DNA from 3 places in the Enterobacter chinensis genome. Region 2 is predicted to be linked to each of the others. Evidence: predicted binding sites of a transcription regulator. Region 2 holds the regulator's gene; each other region holds the start of a gene.
The links. The regulator CRP, encoded in region 2, controls carbon source genes, mostly activating them, when cyclic AMP is high. The targets are predictions, from matches to a motif close to ATGTGANNNNNNTCACAT.
Positions count from the first base shown of each region.

Region 1 (5,723 bases), on a different contig from region 2:
TGTACGTCATCACCAGTGATAACGCCAGGTTTTACGAAATCAAAAATTTTAGACATGTTGCTTAGTCCTGTATCTTCGGCCGTTAGAAAAGGTGCGAGCTCTTAAAAGCGCGCTGAAAATTGGGCAGGTTTCCCTGCCCTTGAATGGCTTACTTCTTAGCGCGCTCTTCGAGCATTGCTACTGCTGGCAGTACTTTGCCTTCCACGAATTCGAGGAATGCACCGCCACCAGTGGAGATGTAGGAGATCTTGTCAGCGATACCGAACAGATCGATTGCTGCCAGGGTGTCACCACCGCCTGCAATAGAGAACGCTTCGCTGTCTGCGATAGCGTTAGCAACGATTTCAGTACCTTTGCGGAAGTTCGGGAATTCGAACACGCCAACAGGGCCGTTCCACAGGATGGTTTTTGCGTTTTTCAGGATTTCAGCCAGTTTCTGTGCAGAAACGTCGCCCAGGTCCAGAATCTGCTCTTCATCTTTGATGTCGTTTACAGACTTCAGGGTCGCAGTCGCAGTTTCAGAGAACTCGGTCGCAACGCGAACGTCAGTTGGAACCGGGATATCGCAGGTGGTCAGCAGGCGTTTTGCTTCATCAACCAGGTCTGCTTCGTACAGGGATTTACCGACGTTATGGCCCTGAGCGGCAACGAAGGTGTTCGCGATACCACCGCCAACGATCAGCTGGTCAGCGATTTTAGACAGGGAATCCAGAACGGTCAGTTTGGTAGAAACTTTAGAACCACCAACGATAGCCACCATTGGACGAGCAGGTTCTTTCAGCGCTTTACCCAGTGCTTCCAGTTCGTCAGCCAGCAGAGGACCAGCACACGCAACGTCTGCAAATTTACCGATACCGTGGGTAGAAGCCTGTGCACGGTGAGCCGTACCGAATGCATCCATTACGAATACGTCGCACAGTGCAGCGTATTTTTTGGACAGCGCTTCGTCGTCTTTCTTCTCGCCTTTGTTGAAGCGAACGTTTTCCAGAACCACCAGTTCACCGGCAGCGACTTCAACGCCGTCCAGGTAATCTTTTACCAGGCGAACAGGGTTAGACAGTTTGTCTTTCAGGTAATTAACAACTGGCAGCAGAGAGAACTCTTCGTTGTACTCGCCTTCGGTTGGACGACCCAGGTGGGAGGTTACCATCACTTTAGCGCCCTGCTTCAGAGCCAGTTCGATGGTTGGCAGAGATGCACGAATACGCGCGTCGCTGGTCACTTTGCCATCTTTAACCGGTACGTTCAGATCGGCACGGATGAAAACGCGTTTACCAGCCAGATCCAGATCGGTCATCTTAATTACAGACATGGTGAATCCTCTCGTTGATTCTTAAAGTTTTGCAGACGCACGATGCGTCTTACCTGAAACCTTGAGCGGCCATTGCTAACGTGGTGTCGAGCATTCGGTTAGCAAAGCCCCATTCGTTATCACACCAGACCAGCGTCTTGATAAGGTGTGCGCCACTGACGCGCGTTTGAGTGCCATCAACAATGGCGCTATGCGGGTCGTGGTTAAAATCCACTGAGACCAACGGTAATTCCGTATAGTCAACTATACCATGAAATGCCCCCTGTGCCGCTTTTTGCAGCAACAGGTTGACTTCACAGGCTTTTACCGGTTTTTTTACCGTCACGCTAAGGTCGATTGCGGTGACGTTGATCGTCGGAACTCGCACGGCAATCGCTTCAAAACGGTCTTTAAACTGCGGAAAAATTCGGGTGATCCCTGCAGCCAGCTTTGTGTCCACCGGAATGATTGACTGGCTCGCTGCACGCGTGCGCCGTAAATCCGGGTGGTAAGCGTCAATTACCTGCTGATCGTGCATGGCGGAGTGAATCGTGGTCACGGTGCCAGATTCAATGCCATACGCATCGTCTAACAGTTTGATGACCGGAATAATGCAGTTAGTCGTGCAGGAGGCGTTGGAGACAATGCGGTGTTCGGCTTGCAGTTCATGCTGGTTGACGCCAAACACGACGGTCGCGTCGAGGTCGTTACTGCCGGGATGAGAAAACAGGACTTTCTTCGCACCTGCTGCCAGATGCGCTTCGCCATGTTCGCGGTTGCCGTACACACCGGTACAGTCAAGTACCACATCCACACCCAGTTCACGCCAGGGCAACCCGGAAATGCTGTTCTCATGCAGCACACGAATAGCATCGTCACCGACAAAAAGCTGATCTCGTTCCTGGCGTACATCCCAGGCAAAGCGTCCGTGGCTGGTATCATATTTCAACAAATGCGCCATGCCCGTAGCATCCGCCAGTTCATTGATTGCCACCACGGTCATCTCCGCTCGACGTCCGGATTCATACAAAGCACGAACCACATTACGCCCGATGCGACCGAAGCCATTAATCGCTACGCGTACGGTCATAGATCTCCTGCAAAGCTATCCCTGAATCTGAGGTGGCTGAAAGAGTAATCCAGCTACGCCCTAAGGGGAATCCTTGCTGTCACAAACTGCGATTGATTGGTCAATTGTCGAACATTTAATCGACTGAAACGCTTCAGCAAGAATAAGCGAATCGGGGAATAAAAGGAATGTCTGTCCAGATGAATAAGCGAGCTATATGACTTGCGTCACATTTTCGGTGGAATAATGCCGACAAAAAAGCCGGGCGGCGCGCTAGCGCTTACCCGGCCTACTTTCGTGCCATTTGTAGGCCCGGTAAGCGTAGCGCCACCGGGCAAAACAGCAATTACAGCAGTTCTTTCGCCTTCGCGACAACGTTCTCAACGGTGAAGCCGAACTCTTCAAACAGCAGTTCCGCCGGAGCAGATTCACCGAAGGTGGTCATGCCGACGATTGCGCCGTTCAGGCCCACATATTTGAACCAGTAGTCAGCGATACCCGCTTCCACTGCAACACGAGCAGAAACCGCTTTAGGCAGAACGGATTCACGGTAAGCAGCATCCTGCTTGTCGAACGCATCGGTAGACGGCATGGATACCACGCGCGCCTTCACGCCTTCGGCAGTCAGTTTGTCCCAGGCCGCGACAGCCAGCTCAACTTCAGAACCGGTTGCGATGAAGATCAGCTCAGGCTGGCCTGCGCAATCTTTCAGCACGTAGCCACCGCGAGCGATGTTCGCCAGCTGCTCTGGCGTACGATCCTGCTGCGCCAGGTTCTGACGGGAGAGGATCAGTGCGGTTGGGCCGTCATGACGCTCAACACCGTATTTCCACGCAACGGCAGATTCAACCTGGTCACATGGACGCCATGTGCTCATGTTCGGGGTCACACGCAGGGAAGCCACCTGCTCTACCGGCTGGTGGGTTGGACCGTCTTCGCCCAGACCGATTGAGTCGTGAGTGTAGACCATCACCTGACGCTGTTTCATCAGCGCAGCCATACGCACGGCATTACGTGCATATTCTACGAACATCAGGAAGGTAGACGTGTACGGCAGGAAACCGCCGTGCAGGGAGATACCGTTCGCAATAGCCGTCATACCGAATTCACGTACACCGTAATGGATGTAGTTGCCGGCAGTATTTTCGTTGATAGGCTTAGAACCAGACCACAGAGTCAGGTTAGAAGGTGCCAGGTCAGCGGAGCCGCCCAGGAATTCCGGAAGCAGTGGACCGAACGCTTCGATCGCATTCTGAGACGCTTTACGGCTGGCGATTTTAGATGGGTTCGCCTGCAGCTTAGCGATGAATTCGTTCGCTTTCGCGTCGAAGTTAGACGGCATGTCGCCTTTCATACGACGAGTGAATTCAGCCGCTTCCTGTGGGAAGGCTTTCGCGTAAGCAGAGAACTTCTCATTCCATGCAGCTTCTTTCGCCTGACCCGCTTCTTTTGCATCCCACTGAGCATAAATGTCAGATGGAATTTCGAATGCAGGGTGTTTCCAGCCCAGTGCTTCACGGGTCAGTGCGATTTCCGCGTCGCCCAGTGGTGCGCCGTGAGAGTCGTGAGTACCCGCTTTGTTCGGTGAACCGAAGCCGATGATGGTTTTGCACATCAGCAGGGACGGTTTGTCAGTGACCGCGCGCGCTTCTTCTACCGCACGTTTAATCGAGTCAGCATCGTGGCCATCAACGCCACGCACAACGTGCCAGCCGTAGGCTTCGAAACGTTTAGCGGTGTCATCAGTGAACCAGCCTTCAACGTGACCGTCGATGGAGATACCGTTGTCGTCATAGAACGCAACCAGTTTGCCCAGCTTCAGGGTACCTGCCAGGGAGCACACTTCGTGAGAAATGCCTTCCATCATGCAGCCGTCGCCCATGAACGCGTAGGTGAAGTGGTCTACGATGTCGTGACCAGGACGGTTGAACTGCGCCGCCAGCGTCTTCTCAGCAATCGCCATACCCACAGCGTTAGCAATACCCTGACCCAGCGGGCCGGTGGTGGTTTCTACGCCAGCGGTGTAGCCCACTTCCGGGTGACCTGGAGTTTTGGAGTGCAGTTGACGGAAGTTTTTCAGCTCTTCAATAGGCAGATCGTAACCAGTGAGGTGCAGCAGGCTATAGATCAGCATGGAGCCGTGGCCGTTGGACAGCACGAAGCGGTCGCGGTCAGCCCATGACGGGTTCTGCGGGTTGTGGTTCAGGAAATCACGCCACAGGACTTCGGCGATATCAGCCATACCCATAGGAGCCCCTGGGTGGCCGGATTTGGCTTTCTGTACTGCGTCCATGCTCAGCGCACGAATAGCATTAGCAAGCTCTTTACGTGAGGACATTTTAACTCCAGATCGGACTGTTAAAGGCCATGCCCTTGACGACAGCGCGTTTTGGGCTACGCCGGAAAAAAGTGCCAACAATGTAACCCAAGCGGCATGCCATGTACATGGACCATTCTTTTGCTTGTTAAGAAATCTCTGGATCATGCTCGCATGTTGCGCAATCTGCTCGCCCGGCCCTGTAGATATTCCTTATACTTAGCCCGACACCGGCTTCGCTGACGGTGCACTTTTCGGATTTTATTCAGATTAACGAGTACGGAAGCAACCTCATGAAAATGCGTGCAATAGTGCTGGCCTTGGGTACAACGCTCCTGCTGAGCGGCTGTCAGAATATGGATTCTAACGGCCTGATGACGTCAGGCGCAGAAGCCTTTCAGGCCTATTCCCTGAGCGATGCGCAGGTTAAAGCGCTGAGCGACCAGGCCTGTAAAGATATGGACGGAAAAGCCACGCTTGCGCCGGCTAACAGTACCTACACGCAGCGTCTGAATAAGATTGCTTCCGCGCTGGGCGACAACATCAACGGCCAGCCAGTGAACTACAAGGTTTACATGGCGAAAGACGTGAATGCGTTCGCCATGGCGAACGGCTGTATCCGCGTCTATAGCGGATTGATGGATATGATGACCGACAATGAAGTCGAAGCGGTTATCGGCCACGAAATGGGCCACGTTGCACTCGGCCACGTGAAGAAAGGGATGCAGGTTGCCTTAGGCACCAATGCCATCCGCGCTGCGGCGGCCTCAGCGGGCGGTATCGTTGGCAGCCTGTCCCAATCACAGCTTGGCGATGTCGGTGAAAAACTGGTTAACTCCCAGTTCTCACAGCGTCAGGAGTCCGAAGCGGATGACTACTCCTACGATCTGTTGCGCAAACGCGGTATTAATCCATCAGGTTTAGCCACCAGCTTTGAAAAGCTGGCCAAACTGGAAGCGGGACGCCAAAGCTCCATGTTTGACGATCACCCTGCCTCAGAAGAGCGTGCACAACATATTCGCGACCGTATGGCCGCAGACGGAATT
Region 1 covers NZ_JARDVI010000003.1:369,924-375,646, reverse strand. Annotated here, with positions in the region: gene fbaA (class II fructose-bisphosphate aldolase) at 1-56, opposite strand, end outside; gene pgk (phosphoglycerate kinase) at 149-1,312, opposite strand; gene epd (erythrose-4-phosphate dehydrogenase) at 1,362-2,381, opposite strand; gene tkt (transketolase) at 2,707-4,698, opposite strand; gene loiP (metalloprotease LoiP) at 4,971-5,723, shown strand, end outside.
Region 1: the regulator CRP is predicted to act here: its motif matches at 2,576-2,593, upstream of epd (erythrose-4-phosphate dehydrogenase).

Region 2 (5,723 bases):
GGAATCATTAGCCTGAGAGTAATAATCAAGGTAAAGATTTGTGATCGGGATCAGTTCATGTTTCGGAAAACCAGGCTAAACGGGGTACAATTCGGAAAGTATCGTTAATTTCCGACAAGAATCAGCATCGCGCTTATGACCCAAATCATTCCATCAGACTTCGACATTGCAGCCGAAGACAGCACTGAGTTCGTGCCTATGCGCGGCGTCGCCAATCGCCATTTGCAGACCATGCTGCCGCGACTGATCCGCCGCAAGGTTCAGTTCACCCCGCACTGGCAACGCCTTGACCTGCCAGACGGTGACTTTCTGGATCTCGCCTGGAGCGAAGAACCGGAGCAGGCCCGCCATAAGCCGCGTCTGGTGGTCTTTCACGGCCTGGAAGGCAGCCTGCACAGCCCCTATGCGCATGGGTTAATTGAGGCGGCAAAAGCCCGCGGCTGGCTCGGCGTGGTGATGCATTTTCGTGGCTGTAGCGGCGAACCCAATCGTCAGAAACGCATCTATCACTCGGGTGAAACCGAAGACGGAACGTGGTTTTTACACTGGCTGCGTGAAAACTTTGGCACAGTTCCCACCGCTGCCGTGGGCTATTCGCTGGGCGGAAATATGCTGGCCTGTCTGCTGGCGAAAGAGGGTGAAAGCGTACCGCTGGATGCCGCAGTGATTGTCTCCGCGCCGTTTATGCTGGAGCAGTGCAGCTACCACATGGAGAAAGGCTTTTCCCGCGTCTATCAGCGCTACTTGCTCAACCTGCTGAAGGCCAACGCGGCGCGTAAGCTGAAGGCCTACCCGGATACCCTGCCGGTCAGCCTGCGCCAGCTGAAAAAAGTGCGCCGTATTCGCGAGTTCGACGATCTGATCACCGCGAAAATTCACGGCTTCGCCGATGCGATTGACTATTATCGTCAGTGCAGCGCCATGCCGCTGCTCAGCAAGATCGCGCAGCCGACGCTCATCATTCATGCCAAAGATGACCCTTTTATGGATCATCACTCGATCCCCGCTCAGGAATTCCTGCCCGACAACGTTCACTATCAGTTGACGGAGCACGGCGGCCACGTCGGGTTTATCGGCGGTACGCTGCGTCGCCCGAAAATGTGGCTTGAGACGCGTATTCCTGACTGGCTAACCCCTTATCTGGACGGTGCAAAATGATTATTCCCTGGCAGGATCTGGCTCCCGAAACGCTCGATAATCTGATTGAAAGCTTTGTATTACGCGAAGGCACCGATTATGGTGAACAGGAACGCTCGCTTGAGCAAAAGGTCAACGATGTAAAGCGCCAGCTGAAAAGCGGCGACGTATTGCTGGTGTGGTCAGAACTGCATGAGACGGTCAATATCATGCCCCGCAACGCGTTTCACGGCTGATCTTCCAACCTTTTCAGTCAGGGAGTTGCTATGTCTGCCAGACATCCGGTTATTGCCGTTACGGGGTCGAGTGGTGCGGGAACCACCACCACCAGCCTCGCATTTCGCAAGATTTTCGCCCAGCTGAATCTCCGTGCGGCGGAGGTCGAAGGCGATAGCTTTCACCGCTACACACGTCCGGAGATGGACATGGCCATCCGTAAGGCGCGCGATCTGGGTAAACACATCAGCTACTTCGGCCCGGAAGCCAATGACTTCGGCCTGCTGGAACAAACCTTTCTGGAATACGGTAAGAGCGGCAAAGGGCAGTCCCGCAAGTATCTGCATACCTATGATGAAGCCGTGCCCTGGAATCAGGTGCCGGGCACCTTCACCCCCTGGCAGCCGCTGCCGGAACCCACCGATGTGCTGTTTTACGAAGGATTACACGGCGGCGTGGTCACGCCTCAACACGACGTGGCGCGTCACGTGGATCTGCTGGTCGGGGTGGTCCCTATCGTTAACCTGGAGTGGATCCAGAAGCTGACGCGTGACATGAGCGAGCGCGGCCACTCGCGCGAGGCGGTGATGGATTCCGTCGTTCGTTCAATGGAAGACTACATCAATTACTTAACGCCGCAATTCTCCCGCACGCACATTAACTTCCAGCGCGTGCCGACGGTGGACACCTCCAACCCGTTCGCCGCCAAAACGATACCGTCCCTGGATGAGAGCTTTGTGGTGATCCATTTCCGCAATCTTGAAGGTATCGATTACCCCTGGCTGCTGGCGATGCTGCAGGGCTCATTTATTTCGCACATGAATACGTTGGTAGTGCCGGGCGGGAAAATGGTGCTGGCGATGGAATTAATCATGACGCCGCTGGTGGAGCGGTTGATGGAAGGGAAGCAGATCGCATAATCAGTTTTGCCCGGTGGCGCTGCGCTTACCGGGCCAACAATCCGTAGGGCGGGTAAGCGCAGCGCCACCCGCCAAAAGATTAAGCCTCGATCACTTCATACGAATGGGTAATTTTTACCGCTTTCTCCAGCATTAACGCCACAGAGCAGTACTTCTCCGCAGACAGGTCCACCGCACGCGAGACCGCCGCGTCTTTCAGTTCTTTACCGGTGACAACAAAGTGCAGATTAATGTGGGTGAACAGGCGTGGCGCCTCTTCGCGACGTTCTGAGGTGAGTTTAACCTCGCAATCTGTCACGTCATGACGACCTTTTTGCAAAATCGACACTACGTCAATCGCACTGCATCCACCTGCTGCCATCAGCACCATTTCCATTGGGCTTGGTGCTTTGTCGCCGGAGTTACCATCCATCAAAATCTGGTGTCCTGACGCGGACTCGCCCAGGAACGTTAAACCTTCAACCCACTTCACGCGCGCTTGCATATTTTTGAACTCCAACGTTGCATTTTTGGTGACAGATTACGCGTGTGTTACATTTCTCGCAATGGAAGGCGACCTGCATCATGCTGAAGCGAGACACCAGGAGACACGCGGCGAAAGCTATGCTAAAACACTCAGGATGCTACAGTAATACATTGACGTTACACGTGTATGCAGAGGACATCAAACTTTACTGGCTGCGAAACGTTACGGTAGCCGACTTCCCAGGGTATGGGTAAGAATTCGATTGCAACCCCAGAGTCCGGATGCATCTGATGACTCTGGTGACAGCTTATAACAGAGGATAACAGCGCATGGTGCTTGGCAAACCGCAAACAGACCCGACTCTCGAATGGTTCTTGTCTCATTGCCACATTCATAAGTACCCATCGAAGAGCACGCTGATTCACCAGGGTGAAAAAGCGGAAACGTTGTATTACATCGTTAAAGGCTCGGTGGCAGTGCTGATCAAAGATGAAGAAGGGAAAGAAATGATCCTTTCTTATCTGAACCAGGGCGATTTCATCGGTGAACTGGGCCTGTTTGAAGAGGGCCAGGAACGTAGCGCCTGGGTTCGTGCAAAGACAGCATGTGAAGTGGCTGAAATTTCTTACAAGAAGTTCCGTCAGCTGATTCAGGTTAACCCTGACATCCTGATGCGTCTTTCTTCCCAGATGGCGCGCCGTCTGCAGGTCACCTCAGAGAAAGTGGGTAACCTCGCCTTCCTGGACGTGACCGGCCGTATTGCGCAGACCCTGCTGAACCTGGCGAAACAGCCAGACGCAATGACCCACCCGGACGGCATGCAAATTAAAATTACCCGTCAGGAAATTGGTCAGATCGTTGGTTGTTCCCGTGAGACAGTAGGCCGTATCCTGAAAATGCTGGAAGATCAAAACCTGATCTCCGCCCACGGTAAAACCATCGTGGTCTACGGAACGCGTTAATTCCGCTTAAACGGCGTGCCACCACAAGGTGTCACGCCGTTTTTGTCTCTACTCCCCATGTGGCGCAGGCTGATCTATCACCCGGAAGTTAACTACGCACTGCGACAAACGCTGGTGTTATGTCTTCCTGTGGCCGTAGGCCTGATCCTCGGACATCTTCAGCAAGGCCTGCTGTTTTCTCTCGTCCCTGCCTGCTGCAACATTGCCGGTCTGGACACGCCGCATAAGCGCTTTTTCAAACGCCTGATTATTGGCGGCTGCCTGTTTGCGGGCTGTAGCCTCGCCGTACAGCTTCTGCTTGCCCGGGATATTCCGCTGCCGCTGATTCTGACCGTGCTGGCCATGACCCTCGGCGTCACGGCCGAAATCAGCTCGCTGCATGCCCGCCTGCTTCCCGCCTCATTGATTGCGGCCATTTTCACGCTTAGCCTCGCCGGAAATATGCCGGTGTGGGAGCCGCTGCTGATCTACGCCCTGGGAACGCTGTGGTACGGGCTGTTTAACTGGTTTTGGTTCTGGCTGTGGCGCGAACAGCCGCTGCGTGAATCCCTGAGCCTGCTCTATGTGCAGCTGGCGGATTACTGCGAAGCCAAATACACCCTGCTCACCCAGCATACCGATCCGGAAAAATCCTTGCCGCCGCTGCTGACGCGCCAGCAAAAGGTGGTGGATCTGATAAGCCAGTGCTATCAGCAGCTGCATATGCTCGCCGCCAACAAGAACCACGAATACAAACGGCTGCTGCGCACCTTCCAGGTTGGGCTGGATCTGCAGGAGCATATCTCCGTTAGCCTTCACCACCCGCAAGAGGTGCAAAAGCTGGTCGAGCGCAGCCACGCCGAAGCGGTGATCCGCTGGAACGCGCAGACCGTGTCGGCGCGCCTGCGGGTCCTGGCTGACGATATTCTCTACCACCGCTACCCCACGCGCTTTAACATGGAAAAACAGCTCGGCGCACTGGAGAAAATCGCGCGCCAGCATCCGGATAACCCGGTCGGCCAGTTTGCCGCCTGGCACTTCAGCCGCATCGCCCGCGTGCTGCGTACACAGCGCCCGCTTTACCCCCGCGATCTGATGGCGGATAAGCAAAAGCGGCTTCCGTTATTGCCCGCGCTCAGAAGCTATCTTTCTCTTAAATCTTCCGCTCTGCGCAACGCCGCCAGAATTAGCGTTATGCTCAGTACCGCCAGCCTGATGGGCATGGCGCTGCATCTGCCAAAACCCTACTGGATCTTAATGACCGTGCTGTTTGTCACCCAGAACGGTTACGGCGCTACGCGGGTGCGTATTCTGCATCGGGCCGGCGGAACGATGGCGGGGCTGATTATTGCGGGCGTGACGCTGCACTTCCACGTGCCGGAAGGTTATACCCTGGCAGGGATGCTGGCGATTACGCTGGTAAGCTACCTGATTATCCGCAAAAACTACGGCTGGGCGATGGTGGGCTTCACGGTGACGGCGGTATACACACTGCAGCTGCTCACGCTCAATGGCGAACAGTTTATTGTCGCCAGGCTGATTGATACCCTGATCGGCTGCCTGATTGCCTTTGGCGGCATGGTCTGGCTGTGGCCGCAGTGGCAAAGCGGGCTGCTCAGGCAGAACGCTCACGACGCGCTGGAGGCCGACCAGCAGGCCATTCGCCTGATCCTGAGCGACGACCCGCAGCCCTCCCCGCTGGCTTATCAGCGGATGAAGGTCAACCAGGCGCACAACGCCCTGTTCAACTCGCTCAACCAGGCAATGCAGGAGCCGGGCTTTAACTCGCACTATCTGGCGGACATGAAGCTCTGGGTGACCCACAGCCAGTTTATCGTCGAGCATATTAACGCCATGACGACGCTGGCGCGCGAGCACACGATGCTGACGCCAGACCTGGCGCAACGTTACCTGCAGTCGTGTGAGATTGCGTTGCAGCGCTGTCAGCAGCGTCTGGAATATGACTCGCCGGGTGAGTCGGGAGATTCGAATATTCTGGAAGCGCCGGAGACGTTAACCCACGGGCCTATGAGCACCCTGGAG
Region 2 covers NZ_JARDVI010000008.1:47,312-53,034, forward strand. Annotated here, with positions in the region: gene PYW49_RS20905 (hydrolase) at 136-1,158, shown strand; gene PYW49_RS20910 (YheU family protein) at 1,155-1,373, shown strand; gene PYW49_RS20915 (phosphoribulokinase) at 1,404-2,273, shown strand; gene PYW49_RS20920 (OsmC family protein) at 2,353-2,757, opposite strand; gene crp (cAMP-activated global transcriptional regulator CRP) at 3,069-3,701, shown strand; gene PYW49_RS20930 (YccS/YhfK family putative transporter) at 3,759-5,723, shown strand, end outside.

Region 3 (5,723 bases), on a different contig from region 2:
ACTGTGCCCTGTGCTTTACCAACGGTAAAGGCGCGACAAAAAAAGCGGCACTGGCCTCTGCGCTGGGTGAGTACTTTGAGCGTCTGTCCACCAACTATTTCTTCGCTGACTTCTGGCTGGGCGAGACTATCGCTAACGGCCCGTTCGTTCACTATCCAAATGAAAAATGGTTCCCGCTGACCGAAGACGACGAACTGCCGGAAGGTATTCTCGACGCGCGCCTGCGTGCCTTCTACGATCCAGACAGCGAACTGACCGCCAGCATGCTGATCGATCTGCAGTCCGGTAACGAAGATCGCGGTATTTGCGCCCTGCCGTTTACCCGTCAGTCTGATGAGCAGACCGTCTATATTCCGATGAACATCGTCGGCAACCTGTATGTGTCCAACGGCATGTCCGCCGGTAACACCCGCAATGAAGCCCGCGTGCAGGGTCTGTCTGAAGTCTTCGAACGCCACATTAAAAACCGCATTATTGCCGAATCCATCAGCCTGCCTGAAATTCCGGCAGACGTGCTGGCGCGTTATCCGGGCGTGGTGGAATCCATCGCCAAACTGGAAGCAGAAGGTTTCCCAATCTTTGCCTATGACGGCTCGCTGGGCGGTAAATATCCGGTTATCTGCGTTGTGCTGTTTAACCCGGCCAACGGCACCTGTTTCGCCTCCTTCGGCGCGCACCCGGACTTCGGCGTGGCGCTGGAGCGTACCGTTACCGAGCTGCTGCAGGGCCGTAGCCTGAAAGATCTCGACGTCTTCACCCCGCCAACGTTCGACGATGAAGAAGTGGCCGAGCATACCAACCTCGAAACCCACTTCATCGACTCCAGCGGTTTGATCTCCTGGGATATGTTCAAACAGGACGCCGACTATCCGTTTGTGGACTGGAGCTTTGCCGGTACCACGGAAGAAGAGTTCGCTACGCTGATGGCTATTTTCAAAGCCGAAGACCAGGACGTCTATATCGCCGACTACGAGCACCTTGGCGTCTACGCGTGCCGCATTATTGTTCCTGGCATGTCCGACATCTACCCGGCTGAAGATCTGTGGCTGGCGAATAACAGCATGGGCGCGCATCTGCGTGAAACGCTGCTGGCTCTCCCAGGCAGTGAATGGGAGAAAGAAGATTATCTGAACCTGATCGCCCAGCTGGACGAGGAAGGCCACGATGACTTCACACGCGTACGTGAACTGCTGGGTCTGGCGACCGGTAAAGACAACGGCTGGTATACCCTGCGTATCGGTGAGCTGAAAGCGATGCTGGCCCTGGCGGGTGGCGACCTGGATCAGGCCCTGGCTTGGACCGAGTGGACCATGGAGTTCAATCAGTCAGTTTTCTCTGCCGAGCGCACCAATTATTACCGCTGCCTGCAAACGCTGTTGCTGCTGGCACAGGAAGACGATCGCGAGCCGCTGCAATATCTGAATGCTTTCGTGCGTATGTACGGTGCAGAGGCCGTGGAAGCAGCTAGCGCGGCCCTGAGTGGCGAAGAGCCATTCTATGGTCTGCAGGCTGTTGATAGCGATCTGAAAGCCTTCCCTGCCCATCAGTCACTGTTGAAGGCCTACGAAAAGCTGCAGAAAGCGAAAACCGCTTACTGGTCAAAATAAGCGCACATAACATTACCAGCAGTAGGCGTATTCAATCGTCTGGGCTATATTACGGGGCAATTTCATTGCCCCGTTTTTTATTTTCTTCGGCAATGACTGTTGATTGTAATAATAAAGTTAAACATGGGTAAATATAATAATATTTACCTGAGCTTTACTGTTACTATTTATGGTAAATACTCCATATTAATTAACTGTTTCAGAGGTGGCTGAACGAAAAAATTCAACTCTTTTCATAACTTTTAAAATTTATTTTTTTACGGATAATCAAATACTTACTCCGCATTTGTTGTAAAACCATACATACTGCGGGCCTATAAGCCAGGCGAGATATGATCTATATCAATTTCTCTTCTATAATGCTTTGTTAGTATCTCGTCGCCGACTTAATAAAGAGAGAGTTAGTGTGAAAGCTGACAACCCTTTTGATCTTTTACTCCCCGCTGCGATGGCCAAAGTTGCCGAAGAAGCGGGTGTCTATAAAGCAACGAAACACCCGATGAAGACGTTCTATCTGGCGATCACGGCTGGTGTGTTCATCTCTATCGCTTTCGTCTTCTACATCACCGCCACCACCGGTACTGCTGGTATGCCTTTCGGCATGGCCAAACTGATTGGCGGCATATGCTTCTCACTGGGTCTGATTCTTTGCGTTATCTGCGGTGCCGACCTCTTCACCTCAACGGTGCTGATTGTCGTGGCAAAGGCCAGCGGAAGAATTACCTGGGGTCAGCTGGCACGTAACTGGCTTAACGTCTACGTGGGTAACCTGGTTGGCTGTCTGCTCTTTGTTTTGTTGATGTGGCTTTCTGGCGAGTACATGACCGCCAACGGTGGCTGGGGGCTCAACGTCCTGCAAACCGCCGACCACAAAATGCACCACACATTTATCGAAGCCGTTGCTCTCGGCATCCTCGCTAACCTCATGGTCTGCCTGGCTGTATGGATGAGCTACTCGGGTCGTAGCCTGATGGACAAAGCCTTAATTATGGTTCTGCCGGTTGCGATGTTTGTTGCCAGCGGCTTTGAGCACAGTATCGCGAATATGTTCATGATCCCAATGGGCATTGTCATCCGCGACTTTGCGAGCCCGGAGTTCTGGACCGCAGTTGGTTCATCCCCGGAAAGTTTCTCTCACCTGACTATTATGAATTTCATTACTGATAACCTGATCCCTGTCACTATCGGGAACATTATCGGTGGGGGTCTGTTAGTTGGGTTGACATACTGGGTCATTTACCTGCGTGGCGACGATCATCATTGATGGTTTTCTCAGGCAGTAAATAAAAAATCCACTTAAGAAGGTAGGTGTTACATGTCCGAGCTTAATGAAAAGTTAGCCACAGCCTGGGAAGGTTTTGCGAAAGGTGACTGGCAGAATGAAGTAAACGTACGTGACTTCATTCAGAAAAACTATACCCCGTATGAAGGTGACGAATCCTTCCTGGCTGGCGCAACTGATGCGACCACCAAGCTGTGGGACAGCGTAATGGAAGGCGTTAAACTGGAAAACCGCACTCACGCGCCAGTTGATTTTGACACCTCCGTTGCTTCCACCATCACTTCTCACGATGCTGGCTACATCAACAAAGCCCTTGAGAAAATCGTTGGTCTGCAGACTGAAGCACCACTGAAACGCGCAATTATTCCGTTCGGTGGTATCAAAATGGTTGAAGGTTCCTGCAAAGCGTATAACCGCGAGCTGGACCCAATGCTGAAAAAAATCTTCACCGAATACCGCAAAACCCACAACCAGGGTGTATTTGATGTTTACACCAAAGACATTCTGAACTGCCGTAAATCTGGTGTTCTGACTGGTCTGCCAGATGCATATGGCCGTGGCCGTATCATCGGTGACTACCGTCGTGTTGCACTGTACGGTATCGACTTCCTGCTGAAAGACAAATACGCCCAATTCGTTTCCCTGCAGTCTGACCTGGAAAACGGCGTAAACCTGGAAGCGACTATCCGTCTGCGTGAAGAAATCGCTGAACAGCACCGCGCGCTGGGTCAGATCAAAGAGATGGCTGCGAAGTATGGCTGCGATATCTCTGGTCCTGCTACCAACGCTCAGGAAGCTATCCAGTGGACCTACTTCGGCTACCTGGCCGCGGTTAAGTCTCAGAACGGCGCAGCAATGTCCTTCGGTCGCGTATCCACCTTCCTGGATGCCTACATCGAACGCGACATCAAAGCAGGCAAAATCACCGAGCAAGACGCTCAGGAAATGATTGACCACCTGGTCATGAAACTGCGTATGGTTCGCTTCCTGCGTACTCCTGAATACGATGAGCTGTTCTCCGGTGACCCAATCTGGGCAACTGAATCAATCGGTGGTATGGGCGTTGACGGCCGTACGCTGGTTACCAAAAACAGCTTCCGCTTCCTGAATACCCTGTACACCATGGGGCCTTCTCCGGAGCCAAATATCACCGTTCTGTGGTCTGAAAAACTGCCTCTGAACTTCAAGAAATTCGCCGCTAAAGTGTCTATCGACACCTCTTCTCTGCAGTACGAGAACGATGACCTGATGCGTCCGGACTTCAACAACGATGACTACGCTATCGCTTGCTGCGTAAGCCCAATGGTCGTTGGTAAACAAATGCAGTTCTTCGGTGCGCGTGCAAACCTGGCGAAAACCATGCTGTATGCAATCAACGGCGGCGTTGATGAAAAACTGAAAATGCAGGTTGGTCCTAAGTCTGAACCAATCAAAGGCGACGTTCTGAAGTTCGACGAAGTGATGGAGCGTATGGATCACTTCATGGACTGGCTGGCTAAACAGTACGTCACTGCACTGAACGTTATCCACTACATGCACGACAAGTACAGCTACGAAGCCTCACTGATGGCGCTGCACGACCGTGACGTCGTTCGCACCATGGCGTGTGGTATCGCAGGTCTGTCCGTTGCTGCTGACTCCCTGTCTGCTATCAAATATGCGAAAGTTAAACCAGTTCGTGACGAAGACGGCCTGGCTGTAGACTTCGAAATCGAAGGCGAATACCCGCAGTTTGGTAACAACGATTCTCGCGTTGATGACATGGCGGTTGACCTGGTAGAACGTTTCATGAAGAAAATTCAGAAACTGACTACTTACCGTAACGCTATCCCGACTCAGTCTGTTCTGACCATCACCTCTAACGTAGTGTATGGTAAGAAAACAGGTAACACCCCAGACGGTCGTCGTGCTGGCGCGCCATTCGGCCCAGGTGCTAACCCAATGCACGGTCGTGACCAGAAAGGTGCTGTAGCCTCTCTGACTTCCGTTGCTAAACTGCCGTTTGCTTACGCGAAAGATGGTATCTCTTACACCTTCTCTATCGTTCCAAATGCGCTGGGTAAAGACGACGAAGTGCGTAAAACTAACCTCGCGGGTCTGATGGATGGTTACTTCCACCACGAAGCGTCCATCGAAGGTGGTCAGCACCTGAACGTGAACGTGATGAACCGTGAAATGCTGCTCGACGCGATGGAACATCCTGAGAAATATCCTCAGCTGACCATCCGCGTATCTGGCTACGCAGTACGTTTTAACTCCCTGACTAAAGAACAGCAGCAGGACGTTATCACCCGTACTTTCACTCAGTCCATTTAACTGGAATTGACTGAAATCACGCGTTAAAAAGCGTACAATAAAGGCTCCACGTCAGTGGGGCCTTTTTAGCACCCTCTCCACCTCAGTCTCTTTTGTCCGCTATCTATACTCAATGGATATCAGCCAAAACAGACTTCAACACAGCCGGTTTTGAGCTGTGCATACTCAGGCCCCGGACGGGCCGATGCTGGAGATATCACCGCAATGTCAACTATTGGTCGCATTCACTCCTTTGAATCCTGTGGCACCGTCGATGGCCCGGGTATCCGCTTTATTACCTTTTTCCAGGGCTGCCTGATGCGCTGCCTGTACTGCCATAACCGTGACACCTGGGATACGCATGGCGGGAAAGAAGTGACCGTTGAAGAATTGATGAAAGAGGTGGTGACCTATCGCCACTTTATGAACGCGTCCGGCGGCGGTGTAACCGCATCCGGCGGCGAGGCTATTCTTCAGGCCGAGTTTGTTCGCGACTGGTTCCGCGCCTGCCGCAAAGAAGGTATTCATACCTGCCTGGA
Region 3 covers NZ_JARDVI010000002.1:206,878-212,600, forward strand. Annotated here, with positions in the region: gene ycaO (30S ribosomal protein S12 methylthiotransferase accessory factor YcaO) at 1-1,607, shown strand, start outside; gene focA (formate transporter FocA) at 2,014-2,871, shown strand; gene pflB (formate C-acetyltransferase) at 2,923-5,205, shown strand; gene pflA (pyruvate formate lyase 1-activating protein) at 5,410-5,723, shown strand, end outside.
Region 3: the regulator CRP is predicted to act here: its motif matches at 1,938-1,955, upstream of focA (formate transporter FocA).